Regions from separate parts of the Saccharothrix espanaensis DSM 44229 genome, predicted to be linked through region 1. Evidence: riboswitches for the same ligand, from Rfam matches in the RefSeq annotation. Region 1 holds a riboswitch; each other region holds the start of a gene.
What was found. A riboswitch is a leader RNA that binds a small molecule or an ion and turns the genes downstream of it on or off. The one in region 1 is predicted to bind S-adenosylmethionine.

Region 1 (6,964 bases):
CGGCCGACGCCGACCTGGTGGCGGCGATGGACCAGGTGCGGCAGGTGGCGTCCACGGCGCTGTCGCTGCGCAAGGCCAACAAGCTGCGGGTGCGGCTGCCGCTGGCCAGGCTGGTGATCGCGGCGCGCGACGCCGAGCGGCTGGCGGCGTTCAGCGAGATCCTGCGGGACGAGGTGAACGTCAAGGAGGTCGAGCTGACCTCCGACGTCGACGCGCACGGGCACTTCCAGCTCGCGGTGAACGCGCGGGCGGCCGGGCCGCGGCTCGGGCCGGAGGTGCAGAAGGTGATCAAGGCGGTCAAGGCCGGCGACTGGTCCGAGGTCGACGGCAAGGTCGTCGCGGCGGGCGTCGAGCTGTTCCCGGAGGAGTACGAGCAGCGGCTGGTGGCCACCGACCAGGGGGCCACGGCGGCGCTGCCGGCCAACAGCGGCCTGGTCGTGCTGGACACGGCGGTCACGCCGGAGCTGGCGGCCGAGGGCGTCGCCCGCGACCTGGTGCGCGTGGTGCAGCAGGCGCGCAAGGACGCCGACCTAGACGTGTCGGACCGGATCGCGCTGGTCGTGCAGCTGCCCGCCGGCGAGGTGGCCGACGCGGTGCGCCGGTTCGAGGCGTTCGTGGCGGCCGAGACGCTGGCCGACGCGGTGTCCTACGGCGAGGTCGCCGGGGGTGCGGCGGGCTCGGTCGGCGACGGGGCCGAGGTGAGGGTCTCCGTCACGAAGGTCTGATCTGGCGGGAGGGGGCACGGTCGGGGCGTCCCGACCGTGCCCCCTTCGGCGTCCTGCCGGGTCAGGCGGCGCGCAGCGCGAGGGCGATGATGAGCAGCACCCCGACCTGGTCGGCCAGGTGCGCCGGCGGCGGGTCGAGGACGTCCACCAGGTCGTCCAGCCAGGTGTTCAGCTCGTCGGACATGTCAAACACCTCCCTCGCGCTCCAGCAGGGTGCGCAGGGTCGCCAGGCAGCGGCCGCGGGTCGGGCCGATGCTGCCCCGGGGCATGGACAGCGCCTCGGCCACCGCGCGGTACTCGGCGCGGCCGGCCAGCACGGTCAGCCGGAGCAGCTCCTGGCAGCGCCGGGGCAGGTTCGAGTAGGCCCGCCACAGCCGCCGGTCGCGGTCGTCGCGCAGCGCCTCGGTCTCGGGCAGCCAGCGGGTGTCGGGCAGGTCGAGCGCCGAGTCCGAGGACAGCGCCGCCCGGCCGTTCGCCTCGCGCCACGCCCGCTGGGCCTCCCGCCGGGTGGTGACGATCAGCCAGCCCGCCAGGGCACGCGGCTCGGCGATCCGGTCCAGGTGCCGCAGCAGGCTCAGCCACACCGTCTGCACCACGTCCTCGGCGATGCCCTGGTCCAGCCCGTTGCCCCGGGCCACGTGCCACACCAGCGGCGTCAGCTCGGCGACCAGCGTGTTCAGCGCGTCGCGGTCGCCGGCGCGGGCGGCGGTGAGCAGGGCCGCGTGCCGTTGCGGCGCGGTCGGGCCCGGGGAGCCCTGCGCGATGATCGCGGCCACGCCCAGGTCGTCGGACGCCGGGTCGTCGGGGATCGCCTCGGTCACCCCGTCGCGCAACTCGTCCAGCAACGGGTCGAGCCCGCCGCCGTCCGAGGTGGACAGCCCGGGACGGGAGTTGCGGCGCGCGTCGTCGTCCGTCATGTTGTCCCCTTCCCGCGCCGGGAACCCCGCACCCGGCGCTCGGAGTTGCCGACCGTCGCGCTGACCTGGGCCCGCGCTTCCGACACGTACCTGCGCACGGAGTCCCGTCCGCATCCCAGCACGTCGGCGATCTCGCCGTCGTCGAAGTCCCAGAACCGCAGCACCAGGGCGGTGCGCAGCCGGTCGGGCAGCCGCGCGATGGCGGCGAGCGTGCTGTTGAGCTCGTGCCACGTCTCGGCCTCGCGCTGCCGCTGCACGAGGATCCGGGACCGGGCGACCACCTCGTCGGTCACCTCGCTGGGCCGCTCCACCCGGCGGGCCTGGTCGACCAGCAGGTTCCGGATCGTCTTGACCAGCCACGCCCGGCGCGCGCCGGGGGCGATGGCCGGCCAGTTCCGCCAGGCGCGGACGAACGCCTCCTGCACCGCGGACTCGTGGTCCAGGTGCGGTGACATGACGGCGGCGAACCGGAAGAGCCGGGTGCGCTCCCGGTGGTAGAACTCGCCGAAGGCGGCCGCGTGGTCATCGGAGTCTCCCGGTGTCACGAACCCTCCCTCTGGTCGGCGTCCGGTACCCGGTAGACGGACGCCGTGCAGGGTTGTGGATGCGGCTGGTTCAGTCCAGTCGGCGCGCCACGGCCCGCAGCACCCGGACCCACCACGACCACCGTGCCGGCACGATGCTCTGACCTGCGGCGATGCTCAGGTTGTCGAACATGTCCTCGATCAGCGCGTCGTGCAACCAGCGCACGGCGAGCGGCCAGCCGAGCAACATCCACCCGTTCGGGCGACCCGTGATGGTGTGCCGGATGCCGCCCGGGACGGCCTCGAACACGTGCGTGCCGACCAGGCCCAGCCCCGGCGAGAAGGTGAACTCCACCCGCTTGCCGGGTTCGTGGCCGGTACACCGGTAGCGCACGAACCCGTGCCCGCCGTCCGCCCCGACGCCCAGCGGCCGGTCGAGGACCAGCTTCGGCCACCGCTCGGGCCACAGTTCCACCGCGCGGTCCACCCAGCCGTCGCCGGGCAGTCGGCGCTCGTGCACGTTCTTGATCATGGCAACCTCCGTACGGTCCCGTATGGAAACGACCATACGGTAGCGTACGGGCTTGTGACGACGCGTCGGACCAAGGACGACTGGACCGCGGTGGCCCTGCGGGCGCTGGCCGAGGGCGGGGTGGCGGCGGTCGCGGTGGAACCGCTCGCGGTGCGGCTCGGCGCGACCAAGGGCAGCGCCTACTGGCACTTCCCCAACCGCGAAGCCCTGCTCAAGGCCACCCTCGAACGGTGGGAGCGGGAGCACACCGAGGCCGTCATCGCCCTGGTCGAGACCGAGACCACGCCGCACGGCCGGTTGCGCCGGCTGTTCGGGCTGGTCCTGGAGGACGCCCGGTCCAGCGCGGTCGAGCTGGCCATGCTCGCGGCCAAGGACGACCCGGCGGTCGCGCCCGTGCTGCGCCGGGTCACCGACCGCCGGGTCGGCTACCTGGCCGAGCTGTTCGAGGCCATCGGCTTCCCGCCCGAGGCCGCCGGCCGGCGGGCCGTCCTGGCCTACTCGGTCTACCTGGGCCAGGCGCAGCTGATGTCCGCCGCCCCGCACGTCGTGGGCGACCGCCGGGAGCTGCTGGAGGACACGCTGGCCGCGGTGACCACCCGTGCCTGAACCGTTCCGGCTGGGCGTGCGGGTCAAGCCCAGCGCCAAGCGCGATGCCGTGGGCGGGCGTTGGGGACCGCTGGCGTTGATCGTCGCCGTCGCCGCGCCGGCCGTCGAGGGCAAGGCGAACGAGGCCGTGCGGCGGGCGGTGGCCAAGGCGTTCGGCGTGCGCCGGCAGGACGTGCGGATCGTGCACGGCGAGCGCGGCCGGGACAAGGTCGTCGAGCTCGACCCGGCCCCGGACGACGCCGCGCAACGGCTGGCGCGGCTGCTCGACGGCTGACGCCGGTGTCCACCCACCGGGACGTCCTCGCACGTGAACCGGGGCTATCGGGCGGGCTGTCCGCTGTGGACGGTGGTCCCGCCCGGACCGGGGGAGGCTGGTTGCGGCCGAACGGTTCCCGGTACTGCGGTGCCAGGCTCCGCAGGCCCGCTCGCCACTCGCACAGCGCGCGCGGCCCGGGTGGAGCACGCTCGGTGGTGGCGCTGTGGCGATTGCCGGATTAGTCCAAATCGGTGTCACCGGGGAGAATGACCACCACCGAGTGAACAACTGGAGGTCGAGTGGGTGGTGTGACGGCCTTCCTCGGCATCGGCGCCGCGGTTCTGCTGCTCTCCGTCATCGCGGTGCGAGTGTCGATCAAGCTCGGTCTGCCCTCGCTCCTGCTGTACCTGGGCATCGGTGTGCTGCTCGGCGAAGCCGTGCTGGGCATCCAGTTCGAGGATGCCGACCTGACCCGTTCGCTGGGCACGGTGGCGCTCGTGCTGATCCTCACCGAAGGCGGCCTGACGACCCGCTGGACGGCGGTGAAACCCGCGCTGGGACTGGGGATCGCACTGTCCACAGTGTCCGTGGCGGTCAGCGTCGGGGTCACCGGCGTGGGCCTGCACTACCTGCTGGGCCTGGACTGGCGCACCGCCCTGCTGTGGGGCGCGGTGCTGTCGTCCACGGACGCGGCGGCGGTGTTCAGCGTGCTGCGCGGGGTGGGGGTCGGCAAGCGGCTGATCGGCGCGCTGGAACTGGAGTCCGGGCTCAACGACGCCCCGGTCTACATCGCCGTGGTGCTGCTCGCCTCGCCCGACCCGGTGACGTGGACCGCGCCCGCGCTGATGGTCTACGAGCTCCTCGCGGGCGGCGCGATCGGCGTGGCGCTGGGGTGGTTGGGCGGGTTCGCGCTTCGGCGTGCCGCACTCCCGTCGACCGGCCTGTACCCGTTGGCCACGGTCGCCGTGTGCCTGATCGCCTACACCGCCGGCGACCTGGCGCACGCGTCCGGGTTCCTCGCGGTCTACACGGCGGCGCTCGTGCTGGGCAACGCCCGCCTGCCGCACCGGTCGGACACGCTGTCGTTCGCCGAGGGGCTGGGCTGGATCGCGCAGATCGGCCTGTTCGTGCTGCTGGGCCTGTACGCCTCGCCCGGCCGGCTGCTGGAGTCGCTGATCCCCGCGCTGGTCGCGGGCGGGGTGCTGGTGCTGCTGGCCCGGCCGCTGTCGGTGCTGTGCGCGGCGCTGCCGTTCAAGGTGCCGTGGCGCGAGCAGGTGTTCATCTCGTGGTCCGGGCTGCGCGGCGCGGTCCCGATCGTGTTCGCCCTGATCCCGCTCATCCAGGGCTACCCCGGCGCGCAGAAGCTGGTGGACGTGGTGTTCGTGCTGGTCATCCTGTTGACGCTGGTGCAGGGCTCGACGCTGCCGTGGATGGCCAAGTGGCTCGGTCTGGTGAAGACCGGCGAGGCGCAGGAGATCGAGGTCGACTCGTCGGCGCTGGACGAGCTGGGTGCGGAGCTGCTCCAGGTGCGCATCCAGCGCGGGTCCAAGCTGCACGGCGTCTACCTCAGCGAACTGCGGCTGCCACCGGGCGCGACGATCAGCCTCGTGGTGCGCGGCGACGACGGCTTCACCCCCCAGTCCACCACCCGTCTCCAAGAGCACGACCAACTGCTCGTGGTCTGCACCGACGCCGCCCGCACGGCGGCCGAACGCCGCCTGCGCGCCGTCGACCGGGCCGGCCGCTTCGCCCGCTGGAAGGGCGACTCGGGCCTGCCGTAGCCCGCCGCACCCCGAAACGGCACGCGAACGTGTGATCCCGGTCGCGATTCGGGACGTGGGCGGGGTTCGGCGGGGTGTTCGGTGATCGTCGGCGTGACCTGCGGGGTGATCGGGAGCTGGGGGTTCCCGCACGGCGGGCGGGGGCGGCCGGTGACCTCCCAGGATGTGAACGGGCCTCGACTCGGTGCCGGGTCGTGGGCTAACTTCGGTGCCGAGGTCATGAGTGCCAGCGCGAAGCTCGGGCTAGCTGGCCGGCAACCCTCCTACCGCGGTGGGGTGCCCCCGATGAGGACCTGGCCTGGCGCGTAGGGCGTCGGGCAAGCGCGGGCCTCCCCTGCACGGAGTCCGCCGGACCCGTCGGAGGTTGTCATGACCGTCGCTGTTCCCGGTTCCATCGCCGCCCTGCCCCGCGTCGTCGGCGCCTCGCTGCGCGTCCCGCTGGTCACCGGCGAGCGCGTCGAGTACGCCAACCTCGACCACGCCGCGAGCGCGCCCTGCCTGGAGCAGGTCCGCGACGCCGTCGACGAGCTGCTGCCCTGGTACGCCAGCGTGCACCGGGGCGCGGGCTTCGCCTCCCAGGTGTCGACCCGCGTCTACGAGCAGGCCCGCGACTCGGTCCGCCGGTTCCTCGGCGCGCGCCCCAGCGACACCGTCGTGTTCACCCGCAACACCACCGACTCGCTCAACCTCCTCGCCCGCAGCCTGCCCCGGCACACGTCCGTGGTCCTGTTCGACACCGACCACCACGCGGCGCTGCTGCCGTGGCGCGGCCCGAACGTGCACCGCCTGACCACCCCGGCGACGCCCGCCGGTGCCGTGCGCGAGCTGGACCGCGCGCTGCGCGCCACCCCCGAAGGCCCCCGGCTGGTCGTGGTGACCGGCGCGTCCAACGTCACCGGCGAGGTGTGGCCGGTGGCCGAGCTGGCCGCCGTCGCCCGCCGGCACGGCGCGCGGATCGCGCTCGACGCCGCGCAGCTCGCCCCGCACCGGCCCGTCGACCTGCGCGCGCTGGACGTGGACTACGCGGTGCTGTCCGGCCACAAGGTCTACGCCCCGTTCGGCACCGGCGTGCTGGTCGGCCGGGCCGACTGGCTGCAGGCCGCCGACCCGTACCTGGTCGGCGGCGGCGCGACGGCCCGGGTCACCGACCACGGCGACCGGCTGGGCGTGGCCTGGTCGGCGGTGCCGGAGCGGCACGAGGCCGGGTCGCCGAACGTGGTGGGCGTGCACGCCCTCGCGGTGGCCTGCGACGTGCTGGGCCGGCACTGGGAGCAGACCACCGCGCACGAGCGGGAGCTGCTGGCCCGGCTGCGCGCGGGCCTGGCGACCGTGCCCGGCGCGCACGAGCTGTCGATCTTCGGGTCCGACCAGGACCGGGTGGGCGTGGTGAGCTTCGTGGTGACCGGGCAGGACGTCGGCTTCCTGGCCGCCGCGCTGTCCGCCGAGCACGGCATCGGCGTGCGCGACGGCGCGTTCTGCGCCCACGTCGCCGTGCACCGGCTGACCGACGGCAAGCGGGCGCTGCGCGCGTCGCTCGGGCTGGGCAGCACCGCCGAGCACGTCGACCGGTTCGTGGCGGCCCTGCGGTCGCTGGTGGTCGAGGGCTCGCGGTGGCCGTACCGG
Region 2 (6,964 bases), 3.2 Mb from region 1:
TCACATGTTCGACGAGAAACCGGATACCACGGCAACCCGCCTCGACGCGCTGATCGCCCGGAACCAGGGCCGGCATCGCGTCGACGAGCCCCCGCTGGTCGTCTTCGCCTCATCGTCCGGCGGGGCGGACCCGCCCGGCCGGTGGCGCGCGCTCCTGCGCCGGTGGCGGCCGGGTCCCGCGTTACCCCGCCGCCCGATCGTCTTCGGCGGCGTGCTGGCCGGCGTGGCGCTGGCGGTCGCGCTCAGCCTCTGGTGGCAACGGCCCGAACCCGAGTCGCCGCCCGCCCTGCCGCTCGCCGCGGAGGTGAGCAGGCTCCCGGAGCAGGTGGTCGTCAACGTCGTGGGCGAGGTGCCCAGACCCGGCCTGGTGACGGTCACCAGCGGTGCCCGCGTCGCCGAGGCCGTCCACGCGGCCGGCGGCCCCAACCCGGGTGCCGACCTCAGCGGGCTCAACCTGGCCCGTCGTGTCTCCGACGGCGAGCAGATCGCCGTCGGCATCCCGCCCCAGAACCCAGAGGACCACCGGCAACCGATCAACCTCAACACCGCGACGAAGGAACAACTGGACGGGCTTCCCGGCGTGGGACCCGTGACGGCACAACGGATCGTGGACCGCCGCCTGAAACGCGGCCCGTTCACCTCCATCGACCAGCTCGGCGAGATCGAAGGGATAGGTGAAGCCAAACTGGCCAAGCTCGGCGACCTGGTCCGCCTCTGACCGACACCGAACCCGTTCCGCCCCAACCATTCCGCCTCAATTATTCCGTTCCGACCGTCCGCTCCCATCCATGCGATTCGTTCCGTTCCGACTCCGGTCGATCCCAACCCGGTCGACCCCGTTTGCACCATCGCACCCCGGCCACAGCTCGACCCGTCCGATGAACCGATCTGTCCACAACGGACACCAAGCAGGAGGTACCCGATGACACGACAAGGGCCGCGATCCCGTGGCGTCCGCCGAACGCACCACCACTCCAGGGGCGCCGACCACAGCCCTGAACGGCGCACCGGGCCGTGAGTTCCCGTGCCTACCTGGTACCCGCGGCGCTGGCGGTCTGGTCGACCGCACTCGCCGGCTTGCTCTGGGTGTGGTGGGCGGGCGTGGTCGTCGGTCTCGCTCTGGCAGCGGTGGGCGGTGTCGCCCTCCGCCGGTGGCGGCCCGCCGCGGTCGCGATCGCGGTGGTCGGGCCGGTGGCGGCGTGCTGGATCGGCGCGCAGGTGCACGAGTCGGCGCACCACCCGCTTCGTTCGGCGGCCGGGCACGGCGGCCTGACGGCGTTGCGCCTGGAGCTGGACGACCGGCCGCGTGGTCTGCGGACCGCCGGGTTCGGGTCGCGCCCCGAGGGCGTCGACCTGGTCCTCGTCCGGGCGGTGGTGGTGGACGACGGCGGCCGGGTGGTGGTGCTCGCTCCGGCCTCGGCCTGGCGGGAACTGCTTCCCGGACAACAGGTCCTGGCTCGCGGCACGCTCGCACCGGCCAAATCCGGTGAGCTGACCGTCGCGATGCTCCGGGTGCGAGGTCCGCCGCGCGAGGTCACTCCGGCACCCGTGTGGCAGCGGGCGGCGGAGGCGTTGCGGGCGGGGCTGCGGGACGCGAGCGGCACGCTCGACCCGGAGCCGGCCGGGCTGCTGCCCGCGCTGGTCGTCGGCGACACGTCGGGTCTGACACCCAGGGTGGTGGACGAGTTCCGCACCTCGGGCCTGGCCCACGTGCTGGCGGTGAGCGGGGCGAACCTGGCGATCCTGTGCGGCGCGGTGCTGTTGTTGTTGCGGCTGCTGCGGTTCGGGCCGCGCGGGTGTGCCGTGGGCGGGATGGCGGCGCTGGTCGGGTTCGTGGTGCTGGCCGGTCCGGAGCCGAGCGTGCTGCGGGCGGCGGTGATGGGCGCGGTGGCACTGCTCGCGCTGGTGCTGGGGCGGGAGCGGTCGGCGTTGCCCGCGTTGGCCGCCGGGGTGGTCGTGCTGGTGCTGCACGATCCCCAGCTCGCGGTGGATCCGGGGTTCGGGCTGTCCGTCGTGGCCACGGCCGCGCTGGTGTTGCTCGCGCCGCGGTGGTCCGGCCTGCTGCGCGACCGGGGCGTGCCGGTCGGGGTGGCCGAGGCGTTGGCGGTGCCGGCGGCGGCGCACCTCGCCACGGCTCCGCTGGTCGCCGGGATCTCCGGCCAGGTGAGCCTGGTCGCGGTCGTGGCGAACCTGTTGGTGGCCCCGGTGGTGGCACCGGCGACGGTGCTCGGGGTGCTGGCGGCCGTGGTGGCGCAGGTCCACCTCGACACGGCGCGGTTCGTGGTCGAGGTGGCTGGGCCGGCCGCGTGGTGGCTGATCGCGGTCGGCCGGCGGGCGGCGGCGGTGCCCGGTGCGGCGGTGGCGTGGCCCGAGGGCTGGACGGGCGGGCTGCTGCTGGTCGGGGCGGTGCTGGTGGCGTACGGCGTGTTCCGGCTGCGGCGGCTGCGGGTGTTGCTCGTCGCGGTCGCCGCCGGAGCGGTCGTCGTGCTGGTGCCGGTCGGGGTCGTCGTGCCGCGCTGGCCGGTGCCTGGCTGGGCCGTGGTGGCGTGCGACGTCGGCCAGGGCGACGCGGTCGTCCTGGCCACGGCCGAACGCGACCGGGCGGTCCTGGTCGACACCGGGCCGGATCCGGCCCCGGTGTTGGCCTGCCTGAGCCGGCTGGGCGTGCGGCGGGTGCCGCTGGTGGTGCTGAGCCACCTGCACGCCGACCACATCGGCGGGCTGGCGGCGGTGTTGGCGGAACGGGGTGTCGGCGCGGTGGCCGTGGGGCCGTCGCGGCAGCCGGAGTGGGCGTGGAAGGAGGTCGTGGCGCTGGCGCGGGGTGCCGGGGTCGAGCTGGTCGAGCTGGCGGTCGGACAGCGGTTGAGCTGGCCGGGGCTGGAGCTGGACGTGCTGGGGCCGCGGGCGGTTCCGCGCGGGGACGAGAACACGGCGGTCAACGACGCGTCGGTGGTGGTGCGGGCGACCACGGTGGCCGGGCGGGTGCTGCTGACCGGCGACGTCGAGCTGGCCGGGCAGGCGGCGCTGCTCGGCGGGCACGTCGACCTGCGGGCGGACGTGCTCAAGGTGCCGCACCACGGGTCGCGGTACTCGTCGCCGGAGTTCCTCGCGGCGGTGCGGCCGCGGGTCGCGCTGGTCAGCGTCGGGGCGGGCAACCGCTACGGCCACCCCAGCGGGGTGCTGGTCGACGCCCTGGAACGGCACGGGGCGTGGCTGCTGCGCACCGATCGGGACGGCGACACCGCCGTCCTGCCGGGCCCGGACGGGCCACGGGTCGTCCGGCGCGGCGACCCGTTGGACGACGGCGGCTGAACACGGCCGCCGGGATGACGAACGAGCCGGCCCGGTCGCGCGACCGGGCCTACCGAGAGGAGCACGATCATGAGTGACACGAACATCTGGGTCCGGCTGCACACCGGCTGGTCGCCGCGCGAACTCGGGTGGGCGCTGTGGCAACCCGGCTATGCCGCCCACCCGTGGCCGGACGCGGAATTAAGGCCGTCGTTCGAGTTCTTCGTCTGCGAGGACCTGCCGATCGGCGGCCGGGGGATCGTGGCACGGGCGACCGTCACGAAAACCGTGGGCACCATGTCGGTCTCGTCGCCGCAGGAGGCGTACCAGGAGATCGCGGACGCGCTGTTCGACGACGTCCTGGCGATCGCGCCGGAGGACTGGCGGGCGAACCGGTACAACGGGCACAAGACGGCGTCGCCGTGGCCGCAGCAGCTCACCGCGTGGCGGGCCGAGACCGAGGAGATCGGGCCTTACCTGCTGCCCGAACTCTCGTCGTTCCCGCGCACCGGGTGGCTGCGGCTGCCGGACACCGCTTTGTGACCGGTGGTCCGGCGCGGCCGGCCCGCGTGCGACGTGCCTTCGACAGGCGGTCGTGGCGCGCGAGCCGGCCGGGCGCGGTCAGTCCTTCAGCGCGTTCAGCACGGCCTCGGCCGAGGGCGGGACGTTGGCGCGGGGACCGACGCGGTCGCCGAGGGCATCGAGGGTCTTCAGGCCGTCGCCGGTGATCAGCAGCACCGTCTCGGCGTCCGGGTCGAGCCGGCCGGTCTCGATGAGCTTCTTCGCCGTGGCGACGGTCACGCCGCCGGCGGTCTCGGCGAAGATGCCCTCGGTGCGCGCCAGCAGGCGGATGCCCTCGACCACTTCCTCGTCGGTGACGTCCTCGATCGCGCCGTTGGTGCGGCGGACCGCGTCCAGCACGTACGGGCCGTCGGCCGGGGCGCCGATCGCCAGCGAGCGGGCGATGGTGTCCGGGCGGACCGGGGTCACCACGTCCTGACCGGACTTGAACGCCGCCGACACCGGCGAGCAGCCGGTGGCCTGGGCGCCGAACACCTTGTACGGGGTGGCGTCGACCAGGCCGAGCTCGCCGAACTCGCGGAAGGCCTTGTCCACCTTGGTCAGCTGGGAGCCGGACGCGATGGGCACCACGATCTGGTCGGGCAGCCGCCAGCCCAGCTGCTCGGCCACCTCGTAGCCCAGGGTCTTGGAGCCCTCGGCGTAGTAGGGGCGGACGTTGACGTTGACGAACGCCCAGTCCTCGTGCTCGGCGGCCAGTTCCTGCGCGAGGCGGTTCACGTCGTCGTAGTTGCCGTCGACGGTGATCAGGTTGCCGCCGTAGACGGCGGTCATGAGGATCTTGGCCTGCTCCAGGGAGGAGGGCACCAGCACGACCGACTGCCAGCCGGCGCGGGCCGCGGCGGCGGCGACGGCGTTGGCCAGGTTGCCGGTGGAGGGGCAGGCCAGGACCTTGAAGCCCAGCTCGCGGGCGGCCGCGAGGGCGACGCCGACGACGCGGTCCTTGAACGAGTGGGTGGGGTTGCCGGTGTCGTCCTTCACCCAGACCTTGCGCACGCCCAAGGCCTTGGCGAGGCGGTCGGCCTCGACCAGGCGGGTGGCGCCGGGGTTGGTGTTGGGGTGCGACTCGACGTTCGAGGGCACCGGGAGCAGGCCGCGGTAGCGCCAGATCGACCGTGGGCCGGCCTCGATGTCCTCGCGGCGGACGCGGCCGAAGTCGTAGGCGACTTCCAGCGGCCCGAAACACTCGAGACAGGCGTATTCCGGGGCCAGCGGAGTCTGGTGACCGCATTCACGGCACGACAGGGCGCGAGCCGGACCGAGGTCGAAGGAGGTGGTGGCCGAAGGCACACTGACAGCAGTCATCGCGAGGTATCTCCTCATCTTTCCCGCGTCGCGGGTCGGAATTGGCACCGTGGTCGTCGCAGCGGACGCTGCGCGACGGGTTGCCGGGGCTTCTTCGGGCCGATCCCTCTGCCCCTCTGGATGAGCGGTATTCAGTTGTGGCGTCCAACTTACGGCACGATCCCGACCGGCAGCCAGATCCGTCCACCATCCGGACGCGATCCGGGGCGTGGGAGGATCGCTCCGTGAGCGCGTCCGCAGTCACTCCAGACCCCGTGCACCTGGTTCTCGGCGAGGAAGAGTTGCTGGTCGAGCGCGCGTTGCGCGGCGCGCTGGCGGTGGCTCGCAAGGTCGACCCGCAGGCCGACCTGACCAGGGTCAAGGTGACTGATCTCACCCCTCCTGAGCTGGCAGAACTGGTGAGTCCGTCGCTGTTCGCCGAGGGGCGGGTGATCGCCTTGGAATCCGCGCAGGAGGCCGGCAAGGAGATCGCCGAGGCGGTCATGGCCTACGCCAAGGCGCCGGCCGACGGGGTGACCCTGATCGTCGTGCACACCGGCGGCGGGCGCAGCAAGGTGGCCAAGGAACTGCCCGCCGCGCTGCGCAAGGCCGGGGCGGTGGTGACCGAGTGCCCGAAGATCACCAAGGCGGCGGACCGCGAGGCGTTCGTGCGCAACGAGATCCGTGCCGCGGGCGGCAAGGCCGACCCGGAGGCGGTCGGGGCGCTGATCGAGGCGATCGGGTCGGACCTGCGGGAGCTGGCGGCGGCGGCGTCGCAGCTGGTGTCCGACACCGGTGGCAAGGTCGACGCGGACGCGGTCCACCGCTACCACCGGGGGCGGGCCGAGGTGACCGGGTTCGCGGTGGCCGAGAAGGCCGTGATGGGCGACCGGGGCGGGGCGCTGGAGGCGTTGCGCTGGGCGACCCAGACCGGCGTGCCGCACGTGCTCGTTGCGGACGCGTTGGCGGACGCGGTGCGGACCATCGCGCGGGTGTCGGCCGTGGGGCGGGGCGACCCGTTCAAGCTGGCCGGCGAGCTGGGGATGCCGCCGTGGAAGGTGAAGAAGGCGCAGGGGCAGGCGCGGGGCTGGGACGGTGACGGGCTGGCCGCCGCCATGTCGGTGGTCGCGGGCCTCAACGCGGACGTGAAGGGCGTGGCCGCCGACTCTGGCTACGCCCTGGAGCGGGCCGTGCTGAAGATCGTCGCGGCGTACGGGCGGCGTTGAGGTCGTGGCGTTGAACCCGACCCAGTGAGGCCGACTGTTGAGGCGGGCGCTGCCGACGCGTGTGGTGTCTGCGGCGCGGGCGGTGCTTTGTGCGGGAAAGGCGAAGCGCCGCGCCCTCAGGGGAGGGGCGGCGCTTCGGGAAGGCCTGCGTCAGATCCGGGTGATCAGATCTGGTTGGCGCGCCGGGCCAGGGCCGACTTCTTGTTGGCGGCCTGGTTGGCGTGGATCACGCCCTTGGTGACGGCCTTGTCGAGCTTGCGGGAGGCCTCGCGGGCCAGGGCGACAGCCTTGTCCTTGTCGCCGGCCTCGGCGGCCTCGCGGAACTTGCGGATCGCGGTCTTCAGCGACGACTTGACGGCCTTGTTGCGCAGGCGCGCCTTCTCGTTCGTCTTGATCCGCTTGAGCTGGGACTTGATGTTCGCCACGCGAAAGCCACCGTTTCCTTGGTCTCTGGGTTCGCATCGCGCTGTGATCGGCCCCACGCGAGGTGGGCTTTCCTCCATTGCGGAATGCCGCGCGATACGGCTGTAGAGGCTATCAGGGCTGCTCGCGGGGGCGTTAACCGGTCCTCGCGGCGGTCCTCG
Region 3 (6,964 bases), 2.4 Mb from region 1:
CCAAGCTCGACCCGGAGCTGGCCGAGACCGGCCCGGAGTGGGCCCCGATCGTCAAGTGAGCCGTCAGCGAGCCAGGTGGTGAGCCCGTCCGCGAGCGGAACGACGTGACCAAGCGCAGGGGTGAGCGGCCACCGGTCCCGGAAGCACTTCCGGTGCCGGTGGTCGACGCCCACACCCACCTCGACGCCTGCGGGGCGCAGACGCCCGAGCAGGTGCGGGAGATCCTCGACCGGGCAAATGCGGCCGGGGTCGACCGGGTGATCACGGTCGCCGACGACCTGGCGTCCGCGCGGTGGGCGGCGCAAGCCGCCACGTGGGACGAGCGGGTGTTCGCGGCGGTCGCGCTGCACCCGACCCGAACGTCCACTTTCACCGATGCCGACCGCGCGGAACTCACCGCGCTGGCCGCGCGACCGCGCGTGGTGGCGATCGGCGAGACCGGTTTGGACTACTACTGGGACTACTCGCCGCCGGCCGCGCAGCACGACGCCTTCCGTTGGCACATCGAGCTTTCCAAGCTCTCCGGCAAGACCCTGATGATCCACGACCGGGACGCGCACGACGACGTGCTCAAGGTGCTGGACGAGGAGGGCGCGCCGTCCACAGTGGTCTTCCACTGCTTCTCCGGCGACCTCGACTTCGCGCGCGCGTGCGTGGAGCGCGGGTTCGTCCTGTCGTTCGCCGGCGCGGTGACCTTCCGCAACGCGGGGGCGCTGCGCGAGGCGGCGGCGTGGGTGCCGGCCGACCACCTCCTGGTGGAGACCGACGCCCCCTTCCTGACGCCCCACCCGTTCAGGGGGCGGCCGAACGAGCCGTACTGCGCGAACTACACGCTCCGTGACATCGCGACGTTGCGTGACGTGGATGTGGCCGACCTTGCGTCAACTGTCACCCGAAACGCCGAGCGGGTCTTCAACCTCGGTGACGTGGTGCAGTCGCAGTAGGACTTACGACGAATGGCGGACGGACTTGCTCCGCTGTTGGGGTGATCGAACTCACAAGGCGGGTAGGGGTGTTTGCACAACCCCCGCGCACCCGTTACGGTCCCGTGACCGTGCCCCGAGTTCGATCCCCCTGGGGCGCAGCCCGCAGTCGGGGCGGGTTTACACACCAGAAGCGAGAAGACGGATACACGCGGGAGTTGCCGGAGATCACCTGTTGACCGCCGACACCGAACGTGTGCGCGAAACCTTCGCGCCTTCAGGAGGTATGGAACCCCGTGAACTCGTTCAACGAGGACACCGACTGGTTTACCCCCGTGCGGCCTGACCAGGCACCGCCCACCGGCGTGGACGTCCTGGACAGACCCGAGCCCGGTTGGTCCGACTGGGACACCACGGTCTTCAGCATCACCCCGGACGACGTGCTGGAGGTCCTCGGACCCGACGCGGACGACCTGCTGGCCAGTGCCAACGTCGACGTCGACGAGCTGATCAAGCTCATCAACGCCGAGACCACGCTCCTCCCGCCCATCATCATCCCGGACGAGGTCTCCCAGGACCGGGTCGCCGGAGCCCTGGCTGCCGAGCAGCCGAGCGCCCCGCCCGCCGCCCTGGTCGAAGCCGCCGGGAAGTGGAAGCGCCGCTTCCTCAAGGCCGCGGTCGCCACCGTGCTGGTGACCATCTCCGGCGGTGGAGCGACCGCCATCGCGATGGACAAGTCCGTCACCGTCGACGTCGACGGCGAACTCAAGACCGTGCGGACCTACGAGTCCACCGTGGGCGAGATCCTCGCCGACGAGGGCATCGCGGTCGGTGAGCACGACGCGCTCAGCCCGTCCCCCCAGGCGAAGGTCGGCGACGGCGGCAAGATCTCGCTGGACCGCGGCCGGCTGGTCAAGATGACCGTCGACGGCGAGCAGCGCGAGGGCTGGGTCCGCTCGGTCACCGTGGACGAGGCGCTCGACCAGCTCCAGGTCGCCGACGAGGGCGCGTGGCTGTCCCACGACCGCGGCATGGCCGTCCCGCTCGGCGGGATGGCGCTGGAGGTCAAGAGCCTCAAGACCGTCACGCTCTACGACGGCGGCACCGAGCCCAAGCAGCTGCGCACGACGGCGCTGACCGTCGACGAGCTGATGAAGGCCGAGAACATCTCGCTCGGCCCGGAGGACAAGCTCGAGTCCGCCGGCGACCTGCGCATCACCAACGGCGCCGAGGTCCACATCAGCCGCACCGGCGTGTCCGTGATCAACGCGACGGAGGCCGTCGAGCCGCCCGTCGAGGAGGTCAAGGACGACACGATGCTCAAGGGCCAGAAAGAGGTCCTGGAGCCGGGCGAGGCCGGCGAGCAGATCGTCACCTACCGGGTGACCATCAAGAACGGCAAGGAGACCGGGCGCGAGAAGCTCGGCGCGAAGGTCACCAAGGAGCCGAAGGCCAAGAAGGTCAAGGTCGGCACCAAGCTCCCGCCCGACGGCGCGGTGTGGGACCGGCTGGCCAACTGCGAGGCGACCGGCAACTGGGCCATCAACACCGGCAACGGCTACTACGGCGGCCTCCAGTTCAACAAGGGCACGTGGGACGCGTACGGCGGTGCCGCGTATGCCGCCTACCCCCACCAGGCCAGCCGCGAGCAGCAGATCGCCGTGGCCACCAAGCTGCGCGACGCGCGCGGCGGGTACTCGGCGTGGCCCCACTGCCAGCAGAAGCTGGGCCTGCCGTAAGTTGCGCGTGTGACCGAAGCTTCGTCTTCAGCAGGGCCGGGGAGTGCGCTCCTCGGCCCTGCTGACGTTCGTCGGCTCGCCGCCGAGCTGGACATCAGGCCCACCAAGAAGCTCGGCCAGAACTTCGTGCACGACCCGAACACCGTCCGCAAGATCGTCTCGGCTGCCGGGCTGTCGCCCGACGACGTGGTGCTGGAAGTGGGGCCCGGTCTGGGTTCGCTCACGCTGGCGCTCTTGCCCGCCTGCGCTTCGACGGTCGCCGTGGAGATCGATCCGGTGCTGGCCGCCCGGCTGCCGCTGACGGTGGCCGAGCGCGCGCCGGGTCTCTCCGAGAGGCTGACCGTGATCGAGGCCGACGCGATGCGCGTCACGGCCGACCGGTTCGCCACGCCGCCGACGGCGTTGGTGGCCAACCTCCCGTACAACGTGGCGGTGCCGGTCGTGCTGCACCTGATGGCGGAACTGCCTTCGCTGCGCACCGGATTGGTGATGGTGCAGTCCGAAGTGGCCGATCGGATGGCGGCCGGGCCGGGCAGCAAGGTCTACGGCGTGCCCAGCGTGAAGCTCGCCTGGTACGCCGACGCCCGCCGGGCCGGGCCGGTCCCGCGCTCGGTGTTCTGGCCGGTGCCCAACGTCGATTCCGCGCTGGTCGCGTTCACCCGCCACGAGCAGCTGTCCACTGTGGACCGCAAGGTGCTGTTCTCGTTGGTGGACGCGGCTTTCGCGCAACGCCGCAAGATGCTGCGCGGGGCGCTCGCCGGGTGGGCCGGCTCCGCCGCCGCGGCCGAGCGGCTGTTGGTGCAGGCAGGGGTCGATCCGGGCGTCCGGGGGGAGCAATTGGACGTCGGAGCGTTCATCCGGATAGCCGAGGTTTCCTCACCGTAATGGCCGATGATCTTTCGGCCAAAAGTGTGATTTGACGAACGATCCTCATGCGGGCTTGCGTTCAAGCCTCTGCGTCGGGTGTACTCGTGCTGCCATCCCGAGCGGCTGAGAGACCTGGCTCTACGACGCCGCAGCAACCACCTCCCCACGGAGGCAGGTGCTTCAGCCAGGATCGATGGAGGATCACGTGCCCAGGATGCTGCTCACGCGCCGGCGAGTCGTCGACCACGGCCGCCGCACGGTTTCGGGCTGTCGCAGCTAACTCCGCCCCAGGCGCTTTTCGAGTCCTCGTCGTCCCCTCCGCTGGGACACCCTTCTTGAGCCGGCCTTCGGACGTGCACGCCACGAGCGTGCGCTGCCGCGTGCAGTCGTGGAGCGAAATCGTGATCACTGTCGAAAACCTCACCAAGACCTTCCCCGGGAGTACCGGTCAGGTTCGCGCGCTGGACGGCGTGAACCTGGACGTGGCCGCCGGCACCGTCCTGGGCGTCGTCGGCCCCAGCGGTGCGGGCAAGTCCACGCTGGCCCGGTGCGTGGCGCTGCTGGAGCGCCCCGACAGCGGTGCGATCCGCGTCGACGGCACCGACCTGGTGTCCCTGGGCGGGCCGGCGCTGCGTGCCGCCCGCCGGCAGATCGGCGTTGTGCCGCAAGGGGATTCGCTGCTGCGCCAGCGGACCGCCGCGGGCAACGTGGCGCTGCCGCTGGAGTCGGCCGGCGTGCCCGGCCCGCAGCGGCGGACCCGGGTCGCCGAGCTGCTCGACCTGGTCGGCCTGACCGACAAGGCGGGCTCCTACCCCGACCAGCTCTCCGGCGGCCAGCGCCAGCGGATCGCCGTGGCGCGCGCCCTGGCGGCCAGCCCGTCGGTGCTGCTGGCCGACGAGCCGACCTCCGCGCTCGACCCCGACACCACCGGCTCGGTGCTCACCGTGCTGGACCGCGCGCGAGCCGAGCTCGGCGTCACCGTGCTCGTGGTCACCCACGACATGGGCGTGGTCCGCAAGATCTGCGACGACGTCGCGGTGCTGGAGGACGGCCGCGTGGTCGAGCACGGCAAGGTGCTGGACCTGGTCGCGGACGCGGCCTCCCGCACGGCCGCCTCGCTGCTGCCCGCCGTCGACCAGAACCCGGCCGCCGAAGGCGCGTACGACCGCGTCGCGGACGTGGTGCTGGTCGGGTTCGCCGCGGTCGGCGCGCTGCTGCCCGAGGCGACCAGCCGGTTCGGCGTGGACCTCAACCTGCTCGGCGGCGGTCTGACGCGGCTCGGCGAGACCCCGGTGGCGCGGTTCCGCGTCGGTCTCAACGGCGAGCGCGCGGACTCGGCGCTGGAGTGGATCGCCGAAGCGGGTGGCGCGGTGCGCCGGACACTGGCGGGGCCCCAGGGAGTAGCTGCGTGAGGTCTGCCACACCCTGGTCCACCGTGTTCGACGACGTCCTGGTCGCGACCGGCCAGACGGTCTACATGGTGGGCGTCTCCACCCTGATCGCTGTTGTGCTCGGCATCCCGCTCGGCGTCTGGTTGCAGCTCACCGCTCCCGGTGGGCTGCGCCCCAGGCCCGTGGTGCACAAGCTGCTCGGCTTCGTGGTCGACCTCGGTCGGTCCATGCCCTTCCTGGTCCTGCTGATCGTGCTGATGTCGTTCACCCGGCTGATCCTCGGCGGCACGATCGGGCCGACGGCGGCCATCGTGCCGCTGGCGGTCGGCGCGATCCCGTTCGTCGGGCGGCTGGTCCAGAACGTCCTGTCCGAAGTGCACGTGTCGGTGATCGAGGCCGCGGTGACCACCGGGGCCTCCACGCCGCGGATCGTGCGCAGCGTGCTGCTCCGCGAATCGCTGCCCGCGCTGGTCAACGCGATCGGCGTGACCGCCATCGCCCTGCTCGGCTACTCCGCCATGGCCGGTGTGGTGGGCGGCGGCGGCCTCGGCGACCTCGCGGTGCGCGAGGGCTACCAGCGCTTCAACGACCGCTACCTGTGGGCGACGGTCGTGGTGCTCGCCGTCGTGGCCACCCTGATCCAGTTCATCGGCAACCGCGTGGCCCGGGGCGTCGACCGCCGCCGGCACGCCTCCGTCTGACCCTTTCGTCTCCGCTCTGCCCTAAGGAATGTGAAATGCGTATTCGTGCTGCCCTCGTCGCCGTGCTGCTGACCGCAGTGGGCTGCGGAAGCGGCCAGACCGGTGCCGCTTCCGACCCCGAAGCGGCCCTGAAGGTCGGCGTCAGCCCCGTCCCGCACGCCCAGGTGCTCAAGTACGTGGCGGAGAACCTGGCCAAGGACAAGGGCCTCAAGATCGAGGTCGTCGAGTTCACCGACTACGTCCAGCCCAACACCGCGCTGGTCGACGGCTCGCTGGACGCCAACTACTTCCAGACCATCCCGTACCTGGACACCTTCAAGACCGAGAGCGGCGCGAAACTGGAGTGGATCGGGCCGGTGCACGTCGAGCCGCTCGGCGTCTACTCCAAGAAGCACAAGAAGCTCACCGACCTGCCCTCCGGCGCGAAGGTCGCGGTCGCCAACGACGCCACGAACGAGGCGCGCGGGCTGCGGCTGCTCGCCGAGAACGGCCTGATCAAGATCAAGGCGGGCGCGGAGAAGGTCCCGTCCATCCGGGACGTCGCGGAGAACCCGAAGAACCTGGAGTTCGTGGCGCTGGAGGCGGCGCAGCTGCCCCGGTCGCTGGAGGACACCGACGCCTCCGTGGTGAACGGCAACTACGCGATCGACGCCGGGCTCAAGCCCGCGACCGACGCGCTGGTGCTGGAGAAGGCCGAGGGCAACCCGAACGCCAACGGCCTGGTCACCCGCGCCGAGCTCAAGGACGACAAGCGGATCAGGGACCTGCTGGCCCTGCTCCAGTCGCAGCAGGTCAAGGACTACATCAAGCAGACCTTCGACGGGGCCGTGCTGGCCGTCTGAGGCTAGTGGTCGACGGTGGCGCGCTCTCCGCGGAGGGCGCGCCACGCGCCGTAGAGGGCCAGTGCCGCCAGCGCCCCGGTGACGACCGTGATCGAGCCGCTGACCAGCAGGTCCGTCGCGTTGTCGCCGGTCGTGGTGAGCGCCGCGAACACCGTGGTGAACACCGCCAGCGCGGCGAGGACGGCGGCCGGGCGGTCCGGCGGGGCGAACCGGGCCGGGACCGGCCGGCGGGGCATCCGGGACAGCCTCCGCGCGCACCAGACCGCCACCAGCAGGGCTCCCAGGACCGTGCTGACCCACTGCGCCAGCGCGAAGCCGGGCAGCCCCAGCACGTCCCGCTCCAAGACCGGGAACAGCCGCACGCCCCAGCCGTCGTGGTGGGTGAAGGCGTCCCAGACGAGGTGCGTGGTGCTGCCGACCAGCGCCGAGACCGCCGTGGCGAGCCCGAAGCGCGGCGCTCGCAGGTGGGCGACCCGCGACCGGACCGCCGCCGGGGCCAGC

Region 2: another riboswitch for S-adenosylmethionine. It lies ahead of thrC (threonine synthase); the one in region 1 lies ahead of BN6_RS33230 (aminotransferase class V-fold PLP-dependent enzyme).
Region 3: another riboswitch for S-adenosylmethionine. It lies ahead of BN6_RS03445 (methionine ABC transporter ATP-binding protein); the one in region 1 lies ahead of BN6_RS33230 (aminotransferase class V-fold PLP-dependent enzyme).

What each region holds. Positions count from the first base shown of each region.
Region 1 is NC_019673.1:7,644,339-7,651,302, reverse strand. It holds gene ileS (isoleucine--tRNA ligase) at 1-725, shown strand, start outside; gene BN6_RS49845 (hypothetical protein) at 787-909, opposite strand; gene BN6_RS33260 (RNA polymerase sigma factor) at 911-1,642, opposite strand; gene BN6_RS42665 (RNA polymerase sigma factor) at 1,639-2,187, opposite strand; gene BN6_RS33250 (hypothetical protein) at 2,258-2,698, opposite strand; gene BN6_RS33245 (TetR/AcrR family transcriptional regulator) at 2,753-3,304, shown strand; gene BN6_RS33240 (DUF167 domain-containing protein) at 3,297-3,578, shown strand; gene BN6_RS33235 (potassium/proton antiporter) at 3,869-5,341, shown strand; SAM riboswitch class IV at 5,557-5,671, shown strand; gene BN6_RS33230 (aminotransferase class V-fold PLP-dependent enzyme) at 5,711-6,964, shown strand, end outside.
Region 2 is NC_019673.1:1,499,428-1,506,391, forward strand. It holds gene BN6_RS07050 (ComEA family DNA-binding protein) at 5-718, shown strand; gene BN6_RS07055 (DNA internalization-related competence protein ComEC/Rec2) at 1,015-3,312, shown strand; gene BN6_RS07060 (hypothetical protein) at 3,382-3,834, shown strand; gene thrC (threonine synthase) at 3,913-5,175, opposite strand; SAM riboswitch class I at 5,187-5,302, opposite strand; gene holA (DNA polymerase III subunit delta) at 5,400-6,380, shown strand; gene rpsT (30S ribosomal protein S20) at 6,545-6,805, opposite strand.
Region 3 is NC_019673.1:703,671-710,634, forward strand. It holds gene metG (methionine--tRNA ligase) at 1-59, shown strand, start outside; gene BN6_RS03430 (TatD family hydrolase) at 105-944, shown strand; gene BN6_RS03435 (resuscitation-promoting factor) at 1,220-2,662, shown strand; gene rsmA (16S rRNA (adenine(1518)-N(6)/adenine(1519)-N(6))-dimethyltransferase RsmA) at 2,672-3,547, shown strand; SAM riboswitch class I at 3,637-3,729, shown strand; gene BN6_RS03445 (methionine ABC transporter ATP-binding protein) at 3,931-4,941, shown strand; gene BN6_RS03450 (methionine ABC transporter permease) at 4,965-5,621, shown strand; gene BN6_RS03455 (MetQ/NlpA family ABC transporter substrate-binding protein) at 5,657-6,463, shown strand; gene BN6_RS03460 (DUF4184 family protein) at 6,466-6,964, opposite strand, start outside.